One region of the Kitasatospora sp. NPDC059146 genome, then DNA from elsewhere that is predicted to be linked to it. Evidence: riboswitches for the same ligand, from Rfam matches in the RefSeq annotation. Region 1 holds a riboswitch; the other holds the start of a gene.

Evidence for each region. A riboswitch is a leader RNA that binds a small molecule or an ion and turns the genes downstream of it on or off. The one in region 1 is predicted to bind glycine.
Region 2: another riboswitch for glycine. It lies ahead of gcvT (glycine cleavage system aminomethyltransferase GcvT); the one in region 1 lies ahead of gcvP (aminomethyl-transferring glycine dehydrogenase).

What each region holds. Positions count from the first base shown of each region.
Region 1 covers NZ_JBHZCY010000124.1:9,607-17,953, reverse strand. The annotation lists gene gcvP (aminomethyl-transferring glycine dehydrogenase) at 1-2,584, opposite strand, end outside; glycine riboswitch at 2,821-2,924, opposite strand; gene ACFXPX_RS35275 (PRC and DUF2382 domain-containing protein) at 3,148-4,263, shown strand; gene ACFXPX_RS35270 (MFS transporter) at 4,435-5,925, shown strand; gene ACFXPX_RS35265 (DNA polymerase IV) at 6,118-7,509, opposite strand; gene ACFXPX_RS35260 (vancomycin high temperature exclusion protein) at 7,600-8,322, opposite strand.
Region 2 covers NZ_JBHZCY010000006.1:4,725-13,071, forward strand. The annotation lists gene ACFXPX_RS03800 (ABC transporter substrate-binding protein) at 1-391, opposite strand, end outside; gene ACFXPX_RS03805 (ABC transporter permease) at 457-1,446, opposite strand; gene ACFXPX_RS03810 (enhanced serine sensitivity protein SseB C-terminal domain-containing protein) at 1,903-2,853, opposite strand; gene ACFXPX_RS03815 (enhanced serine sensitivity protein SseB C-terminal domain-containing protein) at 2,969-3,766, opposite strand; glycine riboswitch at 3,953-4,057, shown strand; gene gcvT (glycine cleavage system aminomethyltransferase GcvT) at 4,304-5,425, shown strand; gene gcvH (glycine cleavage system protein GcvH) at 5,525-5,905, shown strand; gene glyA (serine hydroxymethyltransferase) at 5,989-7,257, shown strand; gene ACFXPX_RS03835 (L-serine ammonia-lyase) at 7,393-8,347, shown strand, end outside.

The DNA of each region.
Region 1 (8,347 bases):
TCAGCGTGCCGGCCACCGGGAAGGACATCGTCGGCGCGTGGAAGCCGTAGTCGATCAGGCGCTTGGCGATGTCGTCCACCGTCACGCCCGTCTCCTTGGTCAGCGGGCGCAGGTCGATGATGCACTCGTGCGCGACCAGCCCGCCCGGGCCGGTGTAGAGCACCGGGAAGTGCGGCGCGAGGCGCTTGGCGATGTAGTTGGCGTTCAGCACGGCGACCTGGGTCGCGTGCTTGAGGCCCTCGCCGCCCATCAGCCGGACGTACGCCCAGGAGATCGGCAGGATCGCCGCCGAGCCCCACGGCGCGGCCGAGATCGGGCCGACGCCGGTGGCCGGGCCGGCCTCCTCCTGGAGCGGGTGGTTCGGCAGGTACGGCGCCAGGTGGGCGCGCACCGCGACCGGGCCGACGCCCGGGCCGCCGCCGCCGTGCGGGATGCAGAAGGTCTTGTGCAGGTTCAGGTGCGAGACGTCCGCGCCGAACTTGCCCGGCTTGGCCAGGCCGACCAGGGCGTTCAGGTTGGCGCCGTCGACGTACACCTGGCCGCCGGCCTCGTGCACCAGGGCGCAGATGTCGGTGATCTGGGTCTCGTACACGCCGTGGGTCGACGGGTAGGTGACCATCAGCACCGACAGGTTGTCGCGGTGCTGCTCGATCTTGGCCTTGAGGTCCTCGACGTCCACGTCGCCGTCGACCAGGGTCTTCACCACGACCACGCGCATGCCGGCCATCACCGCGGAGGCGGCGTTGGTGCCGTGCGCCGAGGACGGGATCAGGCAGACGTCGCGCTGGGCGTCACCGTTGGCGTGGTGGTAGGCCCGGACGGCCAGCAGGCCGGCCAGCTCGCCCTGGGAGCCGGCGTTCGGCTGGATCGAGACGGCGTCGTAGCCGGTGACCTCGACGAGCTGCTGCTCCAGCTGGCGGATCAGGGTCAGGTAGCCCGCGGCCTGGTCGACCGGCGCGAAGGGGTGCAGCTGGCCGAACTCCGGCCAGGTCACCGCCTCCATCTCGGTGGTGGCGTTGAGCTTCATGGTGCAGGAGCCCAGCGGGATCATGCCGCGGTCCAGCGCGTAGTCCCGGTCCGAGAGGCGGCGCAGGTAGCGCAGCATGGCGGTCTCCGAGCGGTGGCTGTGGAAGACCGGGTGGGTCAGGTACTCGTCCTCGCGCAGCAGCGCGGCCGGCAGCGCGTCGGCGGCCTCGGCGACCTCGACCGCGGGGACGCCGAACGCGGCCCAGACGCCGGCCAGGTGCTCGCGGGTGGTGGTCTCGTCGGCGGAGACCGAGATCCGGTCCTCGCCGTCCTGGAACACGTTGATGCCGTTGGCGCGGGCGGCGGCGGCGATCTCGGCGGCGCGGCCCGGGACGACGGCGGTGACGGTGTCGAAGAACTCGCCGTGCAGCAGCTCGACGCCGCCGGCCCGCAGGCCCTCGGCGAGGGCGGCGGCGTAGCGGTGGGTGCGGCGGGCGATGTCGGCCAGGCCGTCCGGGCCGTGGTAGACGGCGTACATCGAGGCCATCACGGCGAGCAGCACCTGGGCGGTGCAGATGTTGCTGGTGGCCTTCTCGCGGCGGATGTGCTGCTCGCGGGTCTGCAGGGCCAGGCGGTAGGCGCGGTTGCCGTCGGCGTCGACGGAGACGCCGACCAGGCGGCCGGGCAGCGAGCGGGCGTACTCGGCGCGCACCGAGAGGTAGCCGGCGTGCGGGCCGCCGAAGCCCATCGGGACGCCGAAGCGCTGCGAGGTGCCGCAGGCGATGTCGGCGCCCAGCGCGCCCGGGGACTTGAGCAGGGTCAGCGCCAGGAGGTCGGCGGCGACGGCGACGATCGCGCCCAGGCCGTGCGCCTGCTCGATCACCGCGGTGAGGTCGCGGACCACGCCGGTGGCGCCCGGGTACTGCAGCAGCACGCCGAAGACGCCGCGCTCGGCGATCTCGGCCGGGATGCCCTCGGACAGGTCGGCGACGACGACCTCGACGCCGGTCGGCACGGCGCGGGTGTTGATCACCGCGACGGTCTGCGGCAGGGTCTCGGCGTCGACCAGGAAGACGCCGCCCTTGACCTTGGTGACGCGGCGGGCCAGCGCCATCGCCTCGGCGGCCGCGGTGCCCTCGTCCAGCAGCGAGGAGCCGGAGGTGGGCAGACCGGTCAGGTCGGAGACCAGGGTCTGGAAGTTGAGCAGGGCCTCCAGGCGGCCCTGCGAGATCTCCGGCTGGTACGGGGTGTACGCGGTGTACCAGGCCGGGTTCTCCATGACGTTGCGCAGGATCACCGGCGGGGTGAAGGTGCCGTAGTAGCCCAGGCCGATCATCGGCTGGAGCACCTGGTTGCGGCCGGCCAGCTCGCGCAGCTCGGCGAGGACCTGCGCCTCGCTGCGGCCGGCGGGCAGGTCCAGGGCGGTGATGGAGCGGATCGCCTCGGGAACGGCGGTGGCGGCGAGCTCGTCCAGCGAGCCGTAGCCGACGGAGGCCAGCATCTTCTCCTGCGCGGCGGCGTCGGGGCCGATGTGGCGGTTCTCGAAGGGGCTGGCCAGCTCAAGCTCGGTGAGGGTCGAGGCGCTGGTGGGGCGTCCCGCGTTCGGCTGGGCGTTCATGGTGGTCGAGGCCTCCTGGTCACGGACCGGCGGGGGTACGCACGCCGGCCGGTCGCGCCGCTGCGGACAGCGGACCGACCTGGGCGGGCGGACCCGAAAGGCCTCCCCCTCTGTCATCGGGACCTGAGAGCTTCGCCCGCACGCCGCGCGATGGCGCGCCGTCGGCTTGCACCGTCGGTGAGGGTGGTGATCGTCGGCTCCCGCGCCGGCGGTCCTGCCCTGCTTTCCAGAGTGACCTATCCCGCACGGTACGGATGCCTGAGAGATTCCGGGGAGGAGTTGCTCCTTCGGCGCCCCGACCAGCGGTTTTCACTGTCGGGGACTCTCCCGAGCGGGCTCGGCGGTCGCGGCCCAGGGTACCAGCGGGAGGGCTTCCGATCACGGGTGCGTCCGGTCACTCCGGGTCTACGCGCGTCCCCCGGACGGCCCAGCGCGAAGCCCGTCCGGCGCACCCCGGTCGCGCGCGTCCGATTGATGGCTTTTGGTGTGAAGTGGCGGACGGGACGGGTGCTCCGGCCGCCTCACCTGCGGGAGTTCCGCAGGCGCAGCGCTTGGAGGAAAGAGTGCAGACCGACATCGACCCCAGGGACCTCATCGGCCACAAGGCGGTCGACCGCAACGGGGACAAGATCGGCACGGTGGACGAGGTGTACCTGGACGACGCCACCGGGCATCCGGAGTGGGCGGCCGTCCGCACCGGCATCTTCGGCCGGGACGCCTTCGTCCCGCTCACCACGAGCGAGTTCTCCGGCGAGGAGCTCCGGGTGCCGTACGACAAGTCGCTGGTGAAGGACTCGCCGGACTTCGGCGTGGGCCAGCACCTGTCGCCGGCCCAGGAGCTCCAGCTCTACCGCTACTACGGCCTCGACACCCCCGCGGACGGCCGTCCGGCCACCACGGAGCCCGCCCGGGACGACCGGCCGGACCTCGACTTCGGCACCACCACGGCCGCCGCGGCCGCCAAGCCGATCGCCTTCCACTCCCCCGACCCCGACCCCGCCCCGGCCGCGACCGCGACCGCGACGGGCACGACCACCATGACCAGCACCGGCACGACACACACCAGCACCGACACCGCCACGGAGGCCCACGTGCGGACCCTCAGCACCCCCGCACCGATCGCCAACGGCACCGTCCTCGCGCCGGCCGCCGCCCACCTGGCCGAGCCGAAGCCGCAGCCCGCCGCGACCACCCCGGCCGCGAACGGCACCGCCGCCTCCTCGGCCCCCAGCGGCCCGGTCGAGATCACCTGCCGCGAGGAGCGGCTGGACATCACCACCAAGTGGCACGTGCTGGGCACCGCGAAGCTGCGCAAGTACGTGACCAGCGAGCAGGTCGAGCGCCGCGTCCCGGTGGTCCGCGAGCGGGTCCGGGTGGAGCGGATGCCGGTCGGCGAGGCCGAGCTGGCCTCGCTGACCGAGAAGGAGATCGACGAGGCGGTCGAGGAGGTGACCCTCCGTGAGGAGCGGCCGGTGGTCCGCAAGTACCTCGCCCCGATCGAGCGGGTCCGCCTGGTGGTGGAGCGCTACACGGAGGAGGAGGTGGTCCGGGACGAGCTCCGCCGCGAGCACGTCGAGGTCCACGACGACACGGCCGCCACCGCACCGGCCGAGGCGGGCGAGGCGCTCGTCCACGCGGCCGACGGCCCCCGGCCCGCCGCCCTGCGCCCGCTGGCCTGACCTCCCCGATCTCCGCCCGTTCCACGAGGGCCCCGGACTCCGGTCCGGGGCCCTCGTGTTGCGCCGTAGTTCCCCACTTTGCCAAACCTTAACCACTCGATATTTGACATCATGAACTATCCACCCGCACAGTTACTTGAGTTCATTCACTATGTACGGGAGGAAGCAACCGTGAGTGAGGCACCACAGCCCACCACTGCGGCCGAGAAGCAGAGCAACGCCCGGGTCCTGCCGGCCCTCATCCTGGCGATGCTGTCCTTCAGCGTGGTGCAGACCGCGGTCGTCCCGATCCTGCCGTCGCTGGCCAAGGAACTGGACGTCTCCGGGTCGAACATCACCTGGCTGATGACCGCCAACCTGCTGTCCGCGGCCGTGTTGACTCCCCTGCTGGGCCGCTTCGGCGACCTCCGGGGCCGCAAGCCCATGCTGCTGATCTCGCTGGCCGGCCTGATCGCCGGTTCGGCGCTGGCCGTCTGCACCCACTCCTTCACCTGGCTGATCGTCGCCCGCGTCCTCCAGGGCGCCGGCGGTGGCGTGATGCCGCTGGCGATCAGCATCGTCCGTGACGAGCTGCCCAAGCAGAAGGTGACCGGCGGCGTCGCCGCCATCAGCGCCTCGATGGGCGTCGGCTCCGGCCTCGGCCTGGTCGCGACCGGCCTGCTGCTGGAGCACTGGAACTACAAGTCGATCTTCTGGATGGGCCTGGCCTTCGGCCTGCTCGCCATCGCCCTGGTCGCCTTCCGGGTCCCGACCGACCCGGTGACCGACAAGGAGGGCGGCGCCGACCCGCTCGGCGCGCTCACCCTGGCCGGTTGGCTCTCCGCCCTGCTGGTCGCGGTCAGCCAGGGCAACCACTGGGGCTGGACCTCCACCAAGACCCTCGGCCTGTTCGCCGTCGCCGCGGTGGTCGCCCTGATCTGGGGCGTCATCGAGACCAAGGTCGCCCACCCGCTGGTGGACCTCAAGATGATGGGCCGCCCGGCCGTCGCCTTCACCAACCTGGCCGGCCTGCTGATCGGCTTCGGCATGTACGGCTCGTTCATGGTCATCAGCAACTTCGCCCAGACCCCGGAGAAGCTGGCCCACTACGGCTTCACCGCGACCGTGCTGCACGCCGGCGTGATGCTGCTGCCGTCCGCGATCGGCTCGATGGTCGCCGCCCCGATCGGCGCCCTGATGATCGCCCGCCGCGGCCCGCGCCTGCCGCTGGTCCTCGGTGGCGTCCTCGGCGCGATCGCGATGGCCTACCTGGCCCTGCGGCACAGCGCCGAGGGCGACATCTACACCGCTTCCGCGATCTTCGGCCTCGGTATCGGTCTCGCCTTCGCCGCGATGCCCGCCTTCATCAACGGCGCCGTCCCGGTCGAGCAGAGCGGCATCGCCAACGGCATGAACTCCGTGCTGCGCACCGTCGGTGGCGCGATCGGCACCGCCGTGATGACCGCCATCCTGACCGGCGACACCATGAAGCTCCCGATCAAGATCCCGGTGCTGCTGCCCACCCTGGACGCCTACAAGCACGCGTTCTGGGTCACGGCCGTCGTCTGCGTCATCGCCGGCGTCGTCCCCTTCCTGATCCGCACCACCAAGCCGGCCGTCACCGTCGCCGGCGGCGCGGCCCGGCAGGACTCCAGCCCCGAGCTGGCCAAGACCGACGCCTGACGAGGCGTCCGGCCCGCGCGTTCAGGGACAGGACGCACGGGCCCGGGCCTCAGCCCGGTCGCGAGGGCATCGCGACCGTCCGGGGCCCGGCACGGTATGCGGCCCCACCCGGTACTTCCTACCGGGTGGGGCCGTTCCGCGTTCCCGGGCCGCTACCGCGCCCGCCCGCCTCGGGCACCGTCCCTCAGCCCCCTACGCCTCAGCCCCGTCCGCGTCCGGCTCCTCCGGCTGCCGCAGCGGCAGCGGCCGGGCCGGCTCCAGCGCCGGATCGTCCACCGCGAAGGTCCGCACCCGGCCCGGCCCGCTCCACGGCGTCTCGAACCGCACCGTCACCCGCCCCACTCCGCTGCCCTGGACCCACCCCGGCCCCAGCTCGGCGTGCCGGACGTCCTGTCCGGGCATCCAGCGCCGCACCACGACCTCCTCCGGCTCCTCCTCGGCCACCGCCGCCTCGGCCACCTCGGCGTGCTCCGCCGCCTCCTCCCGCAGCGCCTGCGCGAAGAGGTCCTCCTGGGTGTAGTCGGCCAGTTGGGCCACGCCCACCCCGAGCAGCCGCACCCCGCCGGTGATGTCCACCTGCTCGGCGAGGCGCCGGGCCGTCGCCGTGATCACCGCAGCGTCGTCGGTGGGCCCGCCCAGGGTCTCCGAGCGGGTCAGCGTCGAGAAGTCGAACCGCCGCACCTTGAGCACCACCGTCCGGCCCGAGCGCCCGGCCGAGCGCAGCCGCCGGACGCAGCGCCCGGCGAGCGCCTCCACCTCCCGCAGCACCCGGTCCCGGTCGGCCAGGTCCACCTCGTAGGTGTCCTCCACCGAGACGGACTTGGCATCCTGGTCGGCCACCACCGGCCGGTCGTCCAGCCCTGTCGACATGTGGAAGATCCCGGTGCCGTGCGCCCGCCCGAGCAGCTGGACCAGCTCCGCCTCCCCCGCCTCCGCGAGGTCCGCCACCGTGCTCAACCCGGCCCGGCGCAGCACCTGCTCGGTGGCCGGCCCGATCCCGGGCAGCGCCCGGACCGGCATCGGGCCGAGCACGGCCCGCTCCTGCCCCGGCTCGACCAGCACCAGCCCGTCCGGCTTGGCCTGCTCGGAGGCGATCTTCGCCATCAGCTTGGAGCCCGCCGCCCCCACCGAACCGGTCAGCCCGGTGAGCCGCTGGATGTCCGCCCTGAGGTCCTCCGCCAGGGCCAGCACCAGCCGCTCCCCGGTCTCGTGGTCCGCCTCCGACAGCACCGGGCCGTACGGACCGGCCATCAGGTCGACGAAGGCCTCGTCCAGGCTCAACGGCTGCACCAGCGGCGACAGTTGGCGCAGCAGTCCCATCACGATCTCGCTGTTCTGCCGGTACGCCTCGAACCGCCCGGACAGGAAGGCCGCGTTGGGGCACAGCCGCCGCGCCTGGGCCATCGGCATCGCCGAGTGCACCCCGAACCGCCGCGCCTCGTACGAGGCCGTGGAGACCACCCCGCGCCCGCCGAGCCCGCCGACGACCACCGGCTTCCCGCGCAGGCTCGGCTTGGCCGCCTGCTCCACCGCCGCGAAGAAGGCGTCCATGTCGAGGTGGATGATGCTCGGCAGAGATCGCACCCGCCGATCATCGCGCACGGGTCCGACAGTGCGTACGAACCCGGCCGAGGTCCCGGCCGACGCCTGGCGCCCGCCCGCCCACGCCCCCGGCTACTGCTTCGCGGCCTCCGCCAGCGCCTTCGGGATGCCGTCCTCCTTGGGCCCGAGGAACGCCGGGTCCGGCCGCAGCCAGACGTTCACCGCCGCCTTGCCCGCCCCGGCGACCTCCCGCAGCCCGCCGTACAGCCAGGTGGTGTCGTGCGGTTCCGGCACGCCGACCGCGTACGAGCGGATCCCCGCCGCCTCGCACAGCGCCAGCGCCCGACGGACGTGGAAGTCCTGGCTGACCAGCACCGCGCGGTCCACCCCGAAGATCCGGTGCGCCCTGGTGCAGGAGTTCCAGGTGTCGAAGCCCGCGTAGTCCCGCACCACCCGGTCCCCGGGGACGCCGTGCTCGGTCAGGTAGCGGTACATCGCGTCCGGCTCGTCGTACTCGATCCGCCCGTTGTCCCCGGTCACCAGGATGGCCTTGACCTTGCCCTCCCGGTACAGGTCCAGTGCCGCCACCAGCCGGTGCTCCAGGTACGGCGACGGCTTGCCCTGGTCCAGCCCGGCGCCGAAGACCACCGCCACCGGAGCCGAGGGCGCGCTCTCCACCGTGCCCACCCGGTCACCCGCCCCGACCCACAGCCAGGCGCTGGGCGCCAGCGCGAGCGAGCAGAGCAGCGTCGTCGCCTGGAAGACCCTGCGCTGCGTACGGCGCTCCCGCAGCCGCGCCCGCACCCCGCCGGCCCGACGCCGCAGCAACTCCGATATCCCGGTGCCGACCTTCACGTGCCCCTCCCTCGATCGTTTCACC
Region 2 (8,347 bases), on a different contig from region 1:
GCAGCTTGTACGTCCAGGTCAGGCCGTCCGCGCTGGGCTGGCCCAGCGACTCGGCGAGGTCCGGGACCAGCTTGTTGCCGTCCGCGCCGGCGGCCGGGTTGAAGGTGGTCAGCGGACGCCCGTACAGGCGCGAGAAGTTGTAGATGTAGGCGTAGTAGGTGTTGCCCGGGTCGAGGGAGTCCGGGGTGCCCTTCATCTCGTAGGTGACCGTCCCGCCCTTCTTGTCCGAGGCGTTGACGATCTGCTTGGTGGCCGCGTCGGCGCCGCCACCGTTGGAGTCGGCCGAGTTGGAGCTTCCGCTGGCGCTCTTCGGGCTGGACGAGCAGCCGGTGACGACCAGGACCGCGGCAGCGGCCACGGCGGTCAACGCGACGGTACGGGACCTACGCATGGGTGGGATCAACCCCTTGAGGATGTGGAGGAGGGAGGGCCTGGCGCCTGCGCATTGACGCAGGGTCAGTTGCTCTTGGGATCGAGGGCGTCACGCAGCCCGTCGCCGAGCAGGTTGAACGCGAGCACGGTGATGAAGATCGCGACACCGGGGACCACCATGTACTGGGGGTCGACCTGGTAGTAGTTCTTCGCGTCCGCCAGCATGCCGCCCCAGGAGGCCTGCGGGGGCTGGATGCCGACGCCGAGGAAGCTCAGCCCGGCCTCGAAGAGGATGTTGGTCGGGATCAGCAGGGTCGAGTAGACCAGGATCGGGCCGACCAGGTTGGGCAGCAGTTCCTTGAACAGGATGAACGGGCCGCGCGCACCGAGGCTGCGGGCCGCGTGGACGAACTCCCGCTCGCGCAGCGAGAGGGTCTGTCCGCGCACGATCCGGCCCATGTAGGGCCAGTTGAAGAAGCCGATCACGAAGATCAGCACCAGGATGTGCAGCGGCAGGCCGTGCAGGCCGAACGCGCCGCCCTGGAGCGAGGCGGAGATCGCGATGGCGAACAGCAGCAGCGGGAACGCCAGGAAGACGTCCATCAGTCGGCTGATCAGGGTGTCCACCCAGCCGCCGTAGTAGCCGGCCATCACTCCGAGCACGGTGCCGATGGTGTTGGAGAGCACGGTCGCGCCGAAGGCGACCAGCAGGGAGACCCAGGAGCCGTCGACCACGCGGGAGAGCAGGTCACGGCCCTGCAACGGGTCGATGCCGAGCAGGTGGTCCCCGCTCATCCCGCCCCAGTCCCCGAGCGGGAGTCCGCCGAGGTTGGCGTCCAGCAGGTCCGGGTTCGGCTGGTCGGGGTCGAGCCCGAACAGGGCCTCGATCGGGCCGGACAGGACGGCCAGGAGGATCAGCAGGATCACCACGACGCCGCCGGCGACGGCGGCCTTGTCCCGCTTGAAGCGGGTCCAGGCGATCCGACCGAGGGAGCGGCCCTCGATCGTCTTGGCCGGGCTCGGGGAGGCGGGCGCCTCGGGTTCGTTCCCGGCGGTAGTGATGGGTGCGGTCATGGTCAGTTGGTCCCCTCGCCGACGGTGGCCGGCCCACGGGTGCCGGGCGCCGGCTTCGGCGGTACGGCTGCGGACGTGCGGAGGTGCTAGGAGCAGGTGGTCGCGGCAGTGCGTCGTGCACGGGCAATGCCTCCACGCGGGATGGGCGTCGCGTGGATCGAGCGGTCGGCGTGCGCGTTCACCTTCGTGGGGTTTCCAGTACGCGCGATGCGTTGCGCAGAACTCTCTGTCATCCGAACTGGCTTGCGCCAGCCCTGACAACCGACAGATGCCCAACTGTGATCTGCCTGCATGCACGCCTCCGATCTTCGGCATATACCTCTTCACATGGGTGTAACTGCCATGTCAAGCTGCCTCTGCGGAGAGTGGGGAAATTCGTCCGGAAAGCACCGAAGCCGACCTGATGGTGAATCAAGTCGGCTTCGGGTGACAGATTGTGGTTATCGGGTTTGGTGATCAGCGCCCGGGGTAGCCGGGCCACTGCGGCTGGGCCGGCTGCCCCCAGCCCTGCGCGGGCGGCTGGGTGCCGTACGCGTAGCCCGGCATCGACTGCCCGGGTACCGGCTGCCCCGGCACCGGCTGGCCCGGGTACGGCTGCGGCACCGGCGGGTACGGGCCGGTCTGCGGACGCCCGGCCTCCCGGTCGAAGAACGGCCGCGCGTTGGCGCGCATCCACAGCGCCACCGGGTCGAACTCGTCCGCCATCGCCACCGTGGACACCGCGAGCCCCTCCGGGGCCACCGCGATCGCGCGCTGCATCAGCGCCCGCACCGCCTCCACGGCCGGCGGCGAACTCTCGTACAGGTCCAGGCCGATCGCCAGGTACGGCTCCCCCACCGCCGGCTGCACCCAGGCCCGGCGCAGCGCCCGCACCGCGCGCACCTCACCGGCCTGCCGCTCCAGCAGCGCGAAGAACTGCTGCGCGTCGACCTGCGGCTCGCTCAGCTTCAACGGACCGGCCGGCAGCCGGTCCAGGCCCGCGGCGACCCGCCGCAGGTCCGCCCAGGGCACGCCGACCCCGCCGCCCGGCGCGTGCGGGTTCAGCCACAGGCCCCAGCGGGTGCGGTACAGCGAGGCGGCGATCTCCCGTCCCGAGATGACCTCGTGGGCCCGCGCCCAGCCGGAGGCCGTCAGCTGCTCGGGCGAGGTGACGGCCGGCGCGTAGCCGTGGCCGCTGATCTCCATGTTCCCGTACTGCGCGTCCGGGCTGCCCGGCGTGCCGTGCCAGAGCAGCATCCAGACCTGGCCGTCGGCCAGCGCGTGCAGCAGCCGCTCGTACGCGTCGAAGCGCTCCGGCGCGACCTCGCGCAGAGCCTGCTCCAACCCGCCCGGGTCCGCGCCCGGGCGCCCGGCCGGTGCCTGGCCCCAGGGCCCCGGCGCCCCGCCCGCTCCCGTTCCCGCACTCATGCGCCCACCTCGCCGCGCCTCTTTCCTGAACCCGCCGGCCCGTCAGCCGCCTGCACGCACCCTATGGCGCGGCACCGGCCGCCGCCACGGCGACGTGCCTGTGAAGGATCCCCGCTCACACCCGCGAGTAGAAGGGCATGACCCGGGTCGACAGCCACTCGACCACCGGGTCGTCGGCGAGGTCGAGCAGCACGAGGTGGACGCCTCCCGGCAGCGGTGCGGTTCCCAGGGCTCGGCCGAGCGCCTCGTTCACCGCCCCCGGGTCGGCCGGGGCCGCCGGATCGAGCTGCACGCCCACGAACATCACGGTCGGCTCGCCCTCGATGCTGGCCAGCGCCCGGCGCGCGGTCAACACCCCCGGCAGGGCCGACAGTTCGGCCCGGCAGGCGGCCAGGAAGTGCTCCGGGTCCTCGCCCGGCACCGGCTCGCGCAGGGCCACCCGGCCGCCGGTCGGCCCCTCCGGCTGCTGCTCCCAGCGGTCCTCCCGGGGGCCGCGGCGCAGCTCCGCCACGCCCTGCGGGGGCACCGGGATGCCCACCGCCGCCTCCGGGTTGACCGCGATGCCCACGCCCAGCGGCAGCCCGCGGGCGAACTCCCAGGCCGGCGCGACGGCGAAGGCCATCCCCGGCGCCTGCTGCAGGAACACCTCCTGCGAGGAGAACACCGGTACGTACGGGGCCCCGGCCAGCTCGACGGTCGGCAGGTCCAGCGACTGCCCGGCCGGGTCGCCCCCGGCCGGCAGCGGGATCCACACCTGGCTGCGGGCCAGCACCTCGATCACCCGCGGGGTCGCCCCCGGGTCGCCCAGCGCGGCCGTCAGCACCTGCTCCAGCTCGTTCGCGGGCCACGCGCCGCCCGACGGCGCCGCCTGCGGCCCGCCCCACCCCTGCTGCTGCTCCACCGGGTACTCCATGCGCCGCCGATCCGGCCCAGGGCCGGGTCGGCCGCCCACTGCTGCGCCGACGCGATGATTTTAGGGCCCGGGTCCGCCCGACCGCGGTGTGACCGGGTCCCCTCTCCCCTCCTCCGCGAGGACGTGCCATGATGTGCGCGTCCGACGGCATGCGCCGCGGGCCCCCACAACTCCACACCGGCCGCTCGAACCCGCGCGGGAGAGCCCGGAATGCCCCTCGGGGGGCACAGCCGGCGCCGAAGGAGCAAGTCCTCCCCGGAATCTCTCAGGCCCCCCTACCGTGCGGGTTAGGCACATCTGGAAAGCGGCGCACGACCCGGTCGCGCGCCCACCCACGGTGCAAGCCGCCGTCCTGTCCCCGATGCTGGAACCAGCCGACGCTGGTGCCGGCTGCGGGCAGGTGGGCGGTGAAGCTCTCAGGTTCGACGACAGATGGGGAGACCCACGCCGCCGCATGCCCGCGCGCGGGGTCGGTCCCCGAGCGGGTCCGGTCCGGCGCGCGCACCCCTGAGTGCCCCGACCGAGGAGTTCCTGGCCATGTCGTCCCTCCGCCTGACCGCGCTCGACGCGCTGCACCGCGCCCTCGGCGCGACCATGACCGACTTCGCCGGCTGGGACATGCCGCTGCGTTACGGCAGTGAGCGCGAGGAGCACCTCGCGGTCCGCACCAAGGCCGGTCTGTTCGACCTCTCGCACATGGGCGAGATCACCGTCACCGGCCCGCAGGCCGGCGAGATGCTGGACCACGCGCTGGTCGGCTTCGTCTCCGCGCTCGGCGAGCTGCGCGCCCGCTACACCATGATCTGCGCCGAGGACGGCGGCATCCTGGACGACCTGATCGTCTACCGGCTGCGCGAGGACGCCTTCCTGGTCGTCGCCAACGCCTCCAACGCCCAGCTGGTGCTGGACGAGCTGATCGCCCGGGCCAAGGGCTTCGACGCCGTCGTCACCGACGACCGCGACACCTACGCGCTGATCGCCGTCCAGGGCCCGGAGGCCACCGCGATCCTGGCCGAGACCACCGACGCCGACCTGCCCGGCCTCAAGTACTACGCGATCCTCCCGGCCACCGTGGCCGGCCGGGAGGTGCTGCTGGCCCGCACCGGCTACACCGGCGAGGACGGCTTCGAGATCTTCTGCGCCCCGGCCGACGCCGAGCCGGTCTGGCGGGCGCTGACCGCCGCCGGCGAGGGCCGCGGCCTGGTCCCGTGCGGCCTGTCCTGCCGCGACACGCTGCGCCTGGAGGCGGGCATGCCGCTGTACGGGCACGAGCTGTCCACCGACCTGACCCCGTTCGACGCCGGCCTGGGCCGGGTCGTGCGCTTCGACAAGACCACCAACGAGGGCGCGTTCGTCGGCCGCAGGGCGCTGGAGCAGGCCGCCGCCGCGGCCGAGACCAACCCCCCGAAGGTGCTGGTCGGCCTGGTGTCCGAGGGCAAGCGGGTCCCGCGCGCGGAGTACACGGTGGTCTCCACCGAGGGCGCCCCGATCGGCCGGATCACCTCGGGCGCGCCGTCCCCCACGCTGGGCAAGCCGATCGCGATGGCCTACGTGGACGCGGCCCACGCCGCCCCCGGCTCCACCGTCGCGGTGGACGTCCGCGGCAAGCACGAGCCGGTCCAGGTCGTGGCGCTGCCGTTCTACAAGCGCGCCCGCTGAGGCCGTCGCCGCCCCTCGTTTTCCCATCGGCGCACGTCGGAGCCGTCCGTGCGGCGGCCCGCTGCGTCGTACCCGCTTCCCATCCTGGAGAATGACGCCATGAGCAACCCCCAGCACCTGCAGTACACCAAGGAGCACGAGTGGCTGACCGCCGCCGAGGACGGTGTCTCGACGGTCGGCATCACCAAGCACGCCGCCGACGCGCTCGGTGACATCGTCTACGTGCAGCTCCCCGAGGTCGGCGACACGGTGACCGCCGGCGAGACCTGTGGCGAGCTGGAGTCGACCAAGTCGGTCAGCGACCTGTACTCCCCGGTGACCGGCGAGGTCACCGAGGTCAACCAGGACGTCCTGGACGACAACAGCCTGGTCAACAGCGCCCCGTTCGAGGGCGGCTGGCTGTTCAAGGTCCGCGTGGAGGCCACCGACACGCTGCTCAGCGCCGCCGAGTACGACGCGCTCACCCACGCCGAGGGCTGAGCCCCGCCGGGACGGGCCGCAGCACGGCGGTCCGTCCCGCTCTCCCACCGTCCCTCCGCTCTCCTCCCCGGGAAGACCACACCATGACGGTTCTCAACCAGTCCCTGCACGCCCTCGACCCGGAGATCGCCGCCGCGGTCGACGCCGAGCTGCACCGCCAGCAGACCACGCTGGAGATGATCGCCTCCGAGAACTTCGCCCCGGTGGCGGTCATGGAGGCCCAGGGTTCGGTGCTCACCAACAAGTACGCCGAGGGTTACCCCGGCCGCCGGTACTACGGCGGTTGCGAGCACGTCGACGTGGTCGAGCAGATCGCGATCGACCGGGTGAAGGCCCTGTTCGGCGCCGAGCACGCCAACGTCCAGCCGCACTCGGGCGCGCAGGCCAACGCCGCCGCGATGTTCGCGCTGATCCAGCCGGGCGACACCATCCTGGGCCTGAGCCTGGCCCACGGCGGTCACCTGACCCACGGCATGAAGATCAACTTCTCCGGCAAGCTCTACAACGTGGCCGCCTACCACGTCGACGAGAAGACCGGCCAGGTCGACATGGCCGAGGTCGAGCGCCTGGCCAAGGAGCACCAGCCGAAGCTGATCATCGCCGGCTGGTCCGCCTACCCGCGCCAGCTGGACTTCGCCGCGTTCCGCCGGGTCGCCGACGAGGTCGGCGCGCTGCTCATGGTGGACATGGCGCACTTCGCCGGCCTGGTGGCCGCGGGCCTGCACCCGAACCCGGTGCCGTACGCGGACGTGGTCACCACCACGACCCACAAGACCCTGGGCGGCCCGCGCGGCGGCGTCATCCTGTCCAAGGCCGAGTGGGCCAAGAAGATCAACTCGGCGGTCTTCCCGGGCCAGCAGGGCGGTCCGCTGGAGCACGTGATCGCGGGCAAGGCCGTCGCCTTCAAGGTCGCCGCCTCGGAGGACTTCAAGGAGCGCCAGGAGCGCACCCTGGAGGGCGCCAAGATCCTCGCCGAGCGCCTGCTCCAGGCCGACGTCGCCGAGGCCGGCGCCTCGGTGCTGTCCGGCGGCACCGACGTCCACCTGGTCCTGGTCGACCTGCGCAACAGCCAGCTCGACGGCCAGCAGGCCGAGGACCGGCTGCACGAGGTCGGCATCACGGTGAACCGCAACGCCGTCCCGAACGACCCGCGCCCGCCGATGGTCACCTCGGGCCTGCGGATCGGCACCCCGGCCCTGGCCACCCGCGGCTTCCGGGCCGAGGACTTCCGCGAGGTCGCCGACGTCATCGCCGAGGCGCTCAAGCCCGCCTTCGACGAGACCGTCGCCGCCGCGCTCAAGGCCCGGGTCACCGCCCTGGCCGAGAAGTACCCGCTCTACCCGAACCTCTAGTTCGGCCGCGGGTGACCGGCCTCACTCCGGCCGGACACCTGTCACTCCGGGGCACCGCGCACACTGGAAGTGCGCGCGGTGCCCCGTTCCGTGCACCGCCCAGTCCCTCCACGAGACCAGACAAGGACGTCCCCCGTGGCCCTCAGTGTCTTCGACCTCTTCTCCATCGGCATCGGCCCGTCGAGCTCCCACACCGTCGGCCCGATGCGCGCCGCCCGGATGTTCGCCCGCCGCCTGCGCTCCGAAGGCCTGCTGGAGCAGGTGACCGCCGTACGCGCCGAGCTGTACGGCTCGCTGGGCGCCACCGGCCACGGCCACGGCACTCTGAAGGCCGTCCTGCTGGGCCTGGAGAACAACTCGCCCCGCACCGTCGACGTCGACCAGGCGGACAAGGACGTCGAGCGGATCGCCGCCGAGAAGCGGATCAACCTGCTCGGCGAGCGCCCCATCGACTTCGACCCCGACAGCCAGGTGATCCTGCACCGGCGCCGCTCGCTGCCGTACCACGCCAACGGGATGACCCTGTGGGCGTTCGCGGCGGACGGCTCGACGCTGCTGGAGAAGACCTACTACTCGGTCGGCGGCGGCTTCGTCGTGGACGAGGACGCGCTCGGCGCGGACCGGGTCAAGCCCGACGACACCGCGCTCAAGTACCCCTTCCGCACCGGTGACGAACTGCTCCGGCTCAGCCGGGAGACCGGGCTGTCGATCTCCGGCCTGATGCTGGAGAACGAGAAGGCCTGGCGCAGCGAGGAGGAGATCCGCACCGGGCTGCTGGAGATCTGGTCCGTGATGCAGGAGTGCGTGCGGGCCGGCATGAGCCGCGAGGGCATCCTGCCGGGCGGGCTGAAGGTCCGCCGCCGGGCCGCCTCGGGCGCCCGGGCGCTGCGCGCCGAGGGCATCGGGCCGGCCAACGCGATGGAGTGGGTGACCCTCTACGCGATGGCGGTCAACGAGGAGAACGCCTCCGGCCGCCGGGTGGTCACCGCCCCGACCAACGGCGCGGCGGGCATCATCCCGGCCGTCCTGCACTACTACCTGAACTTCATCCCGGGCGCGGACGAGGACGGCATCGTCCGCTTCCTGCTCG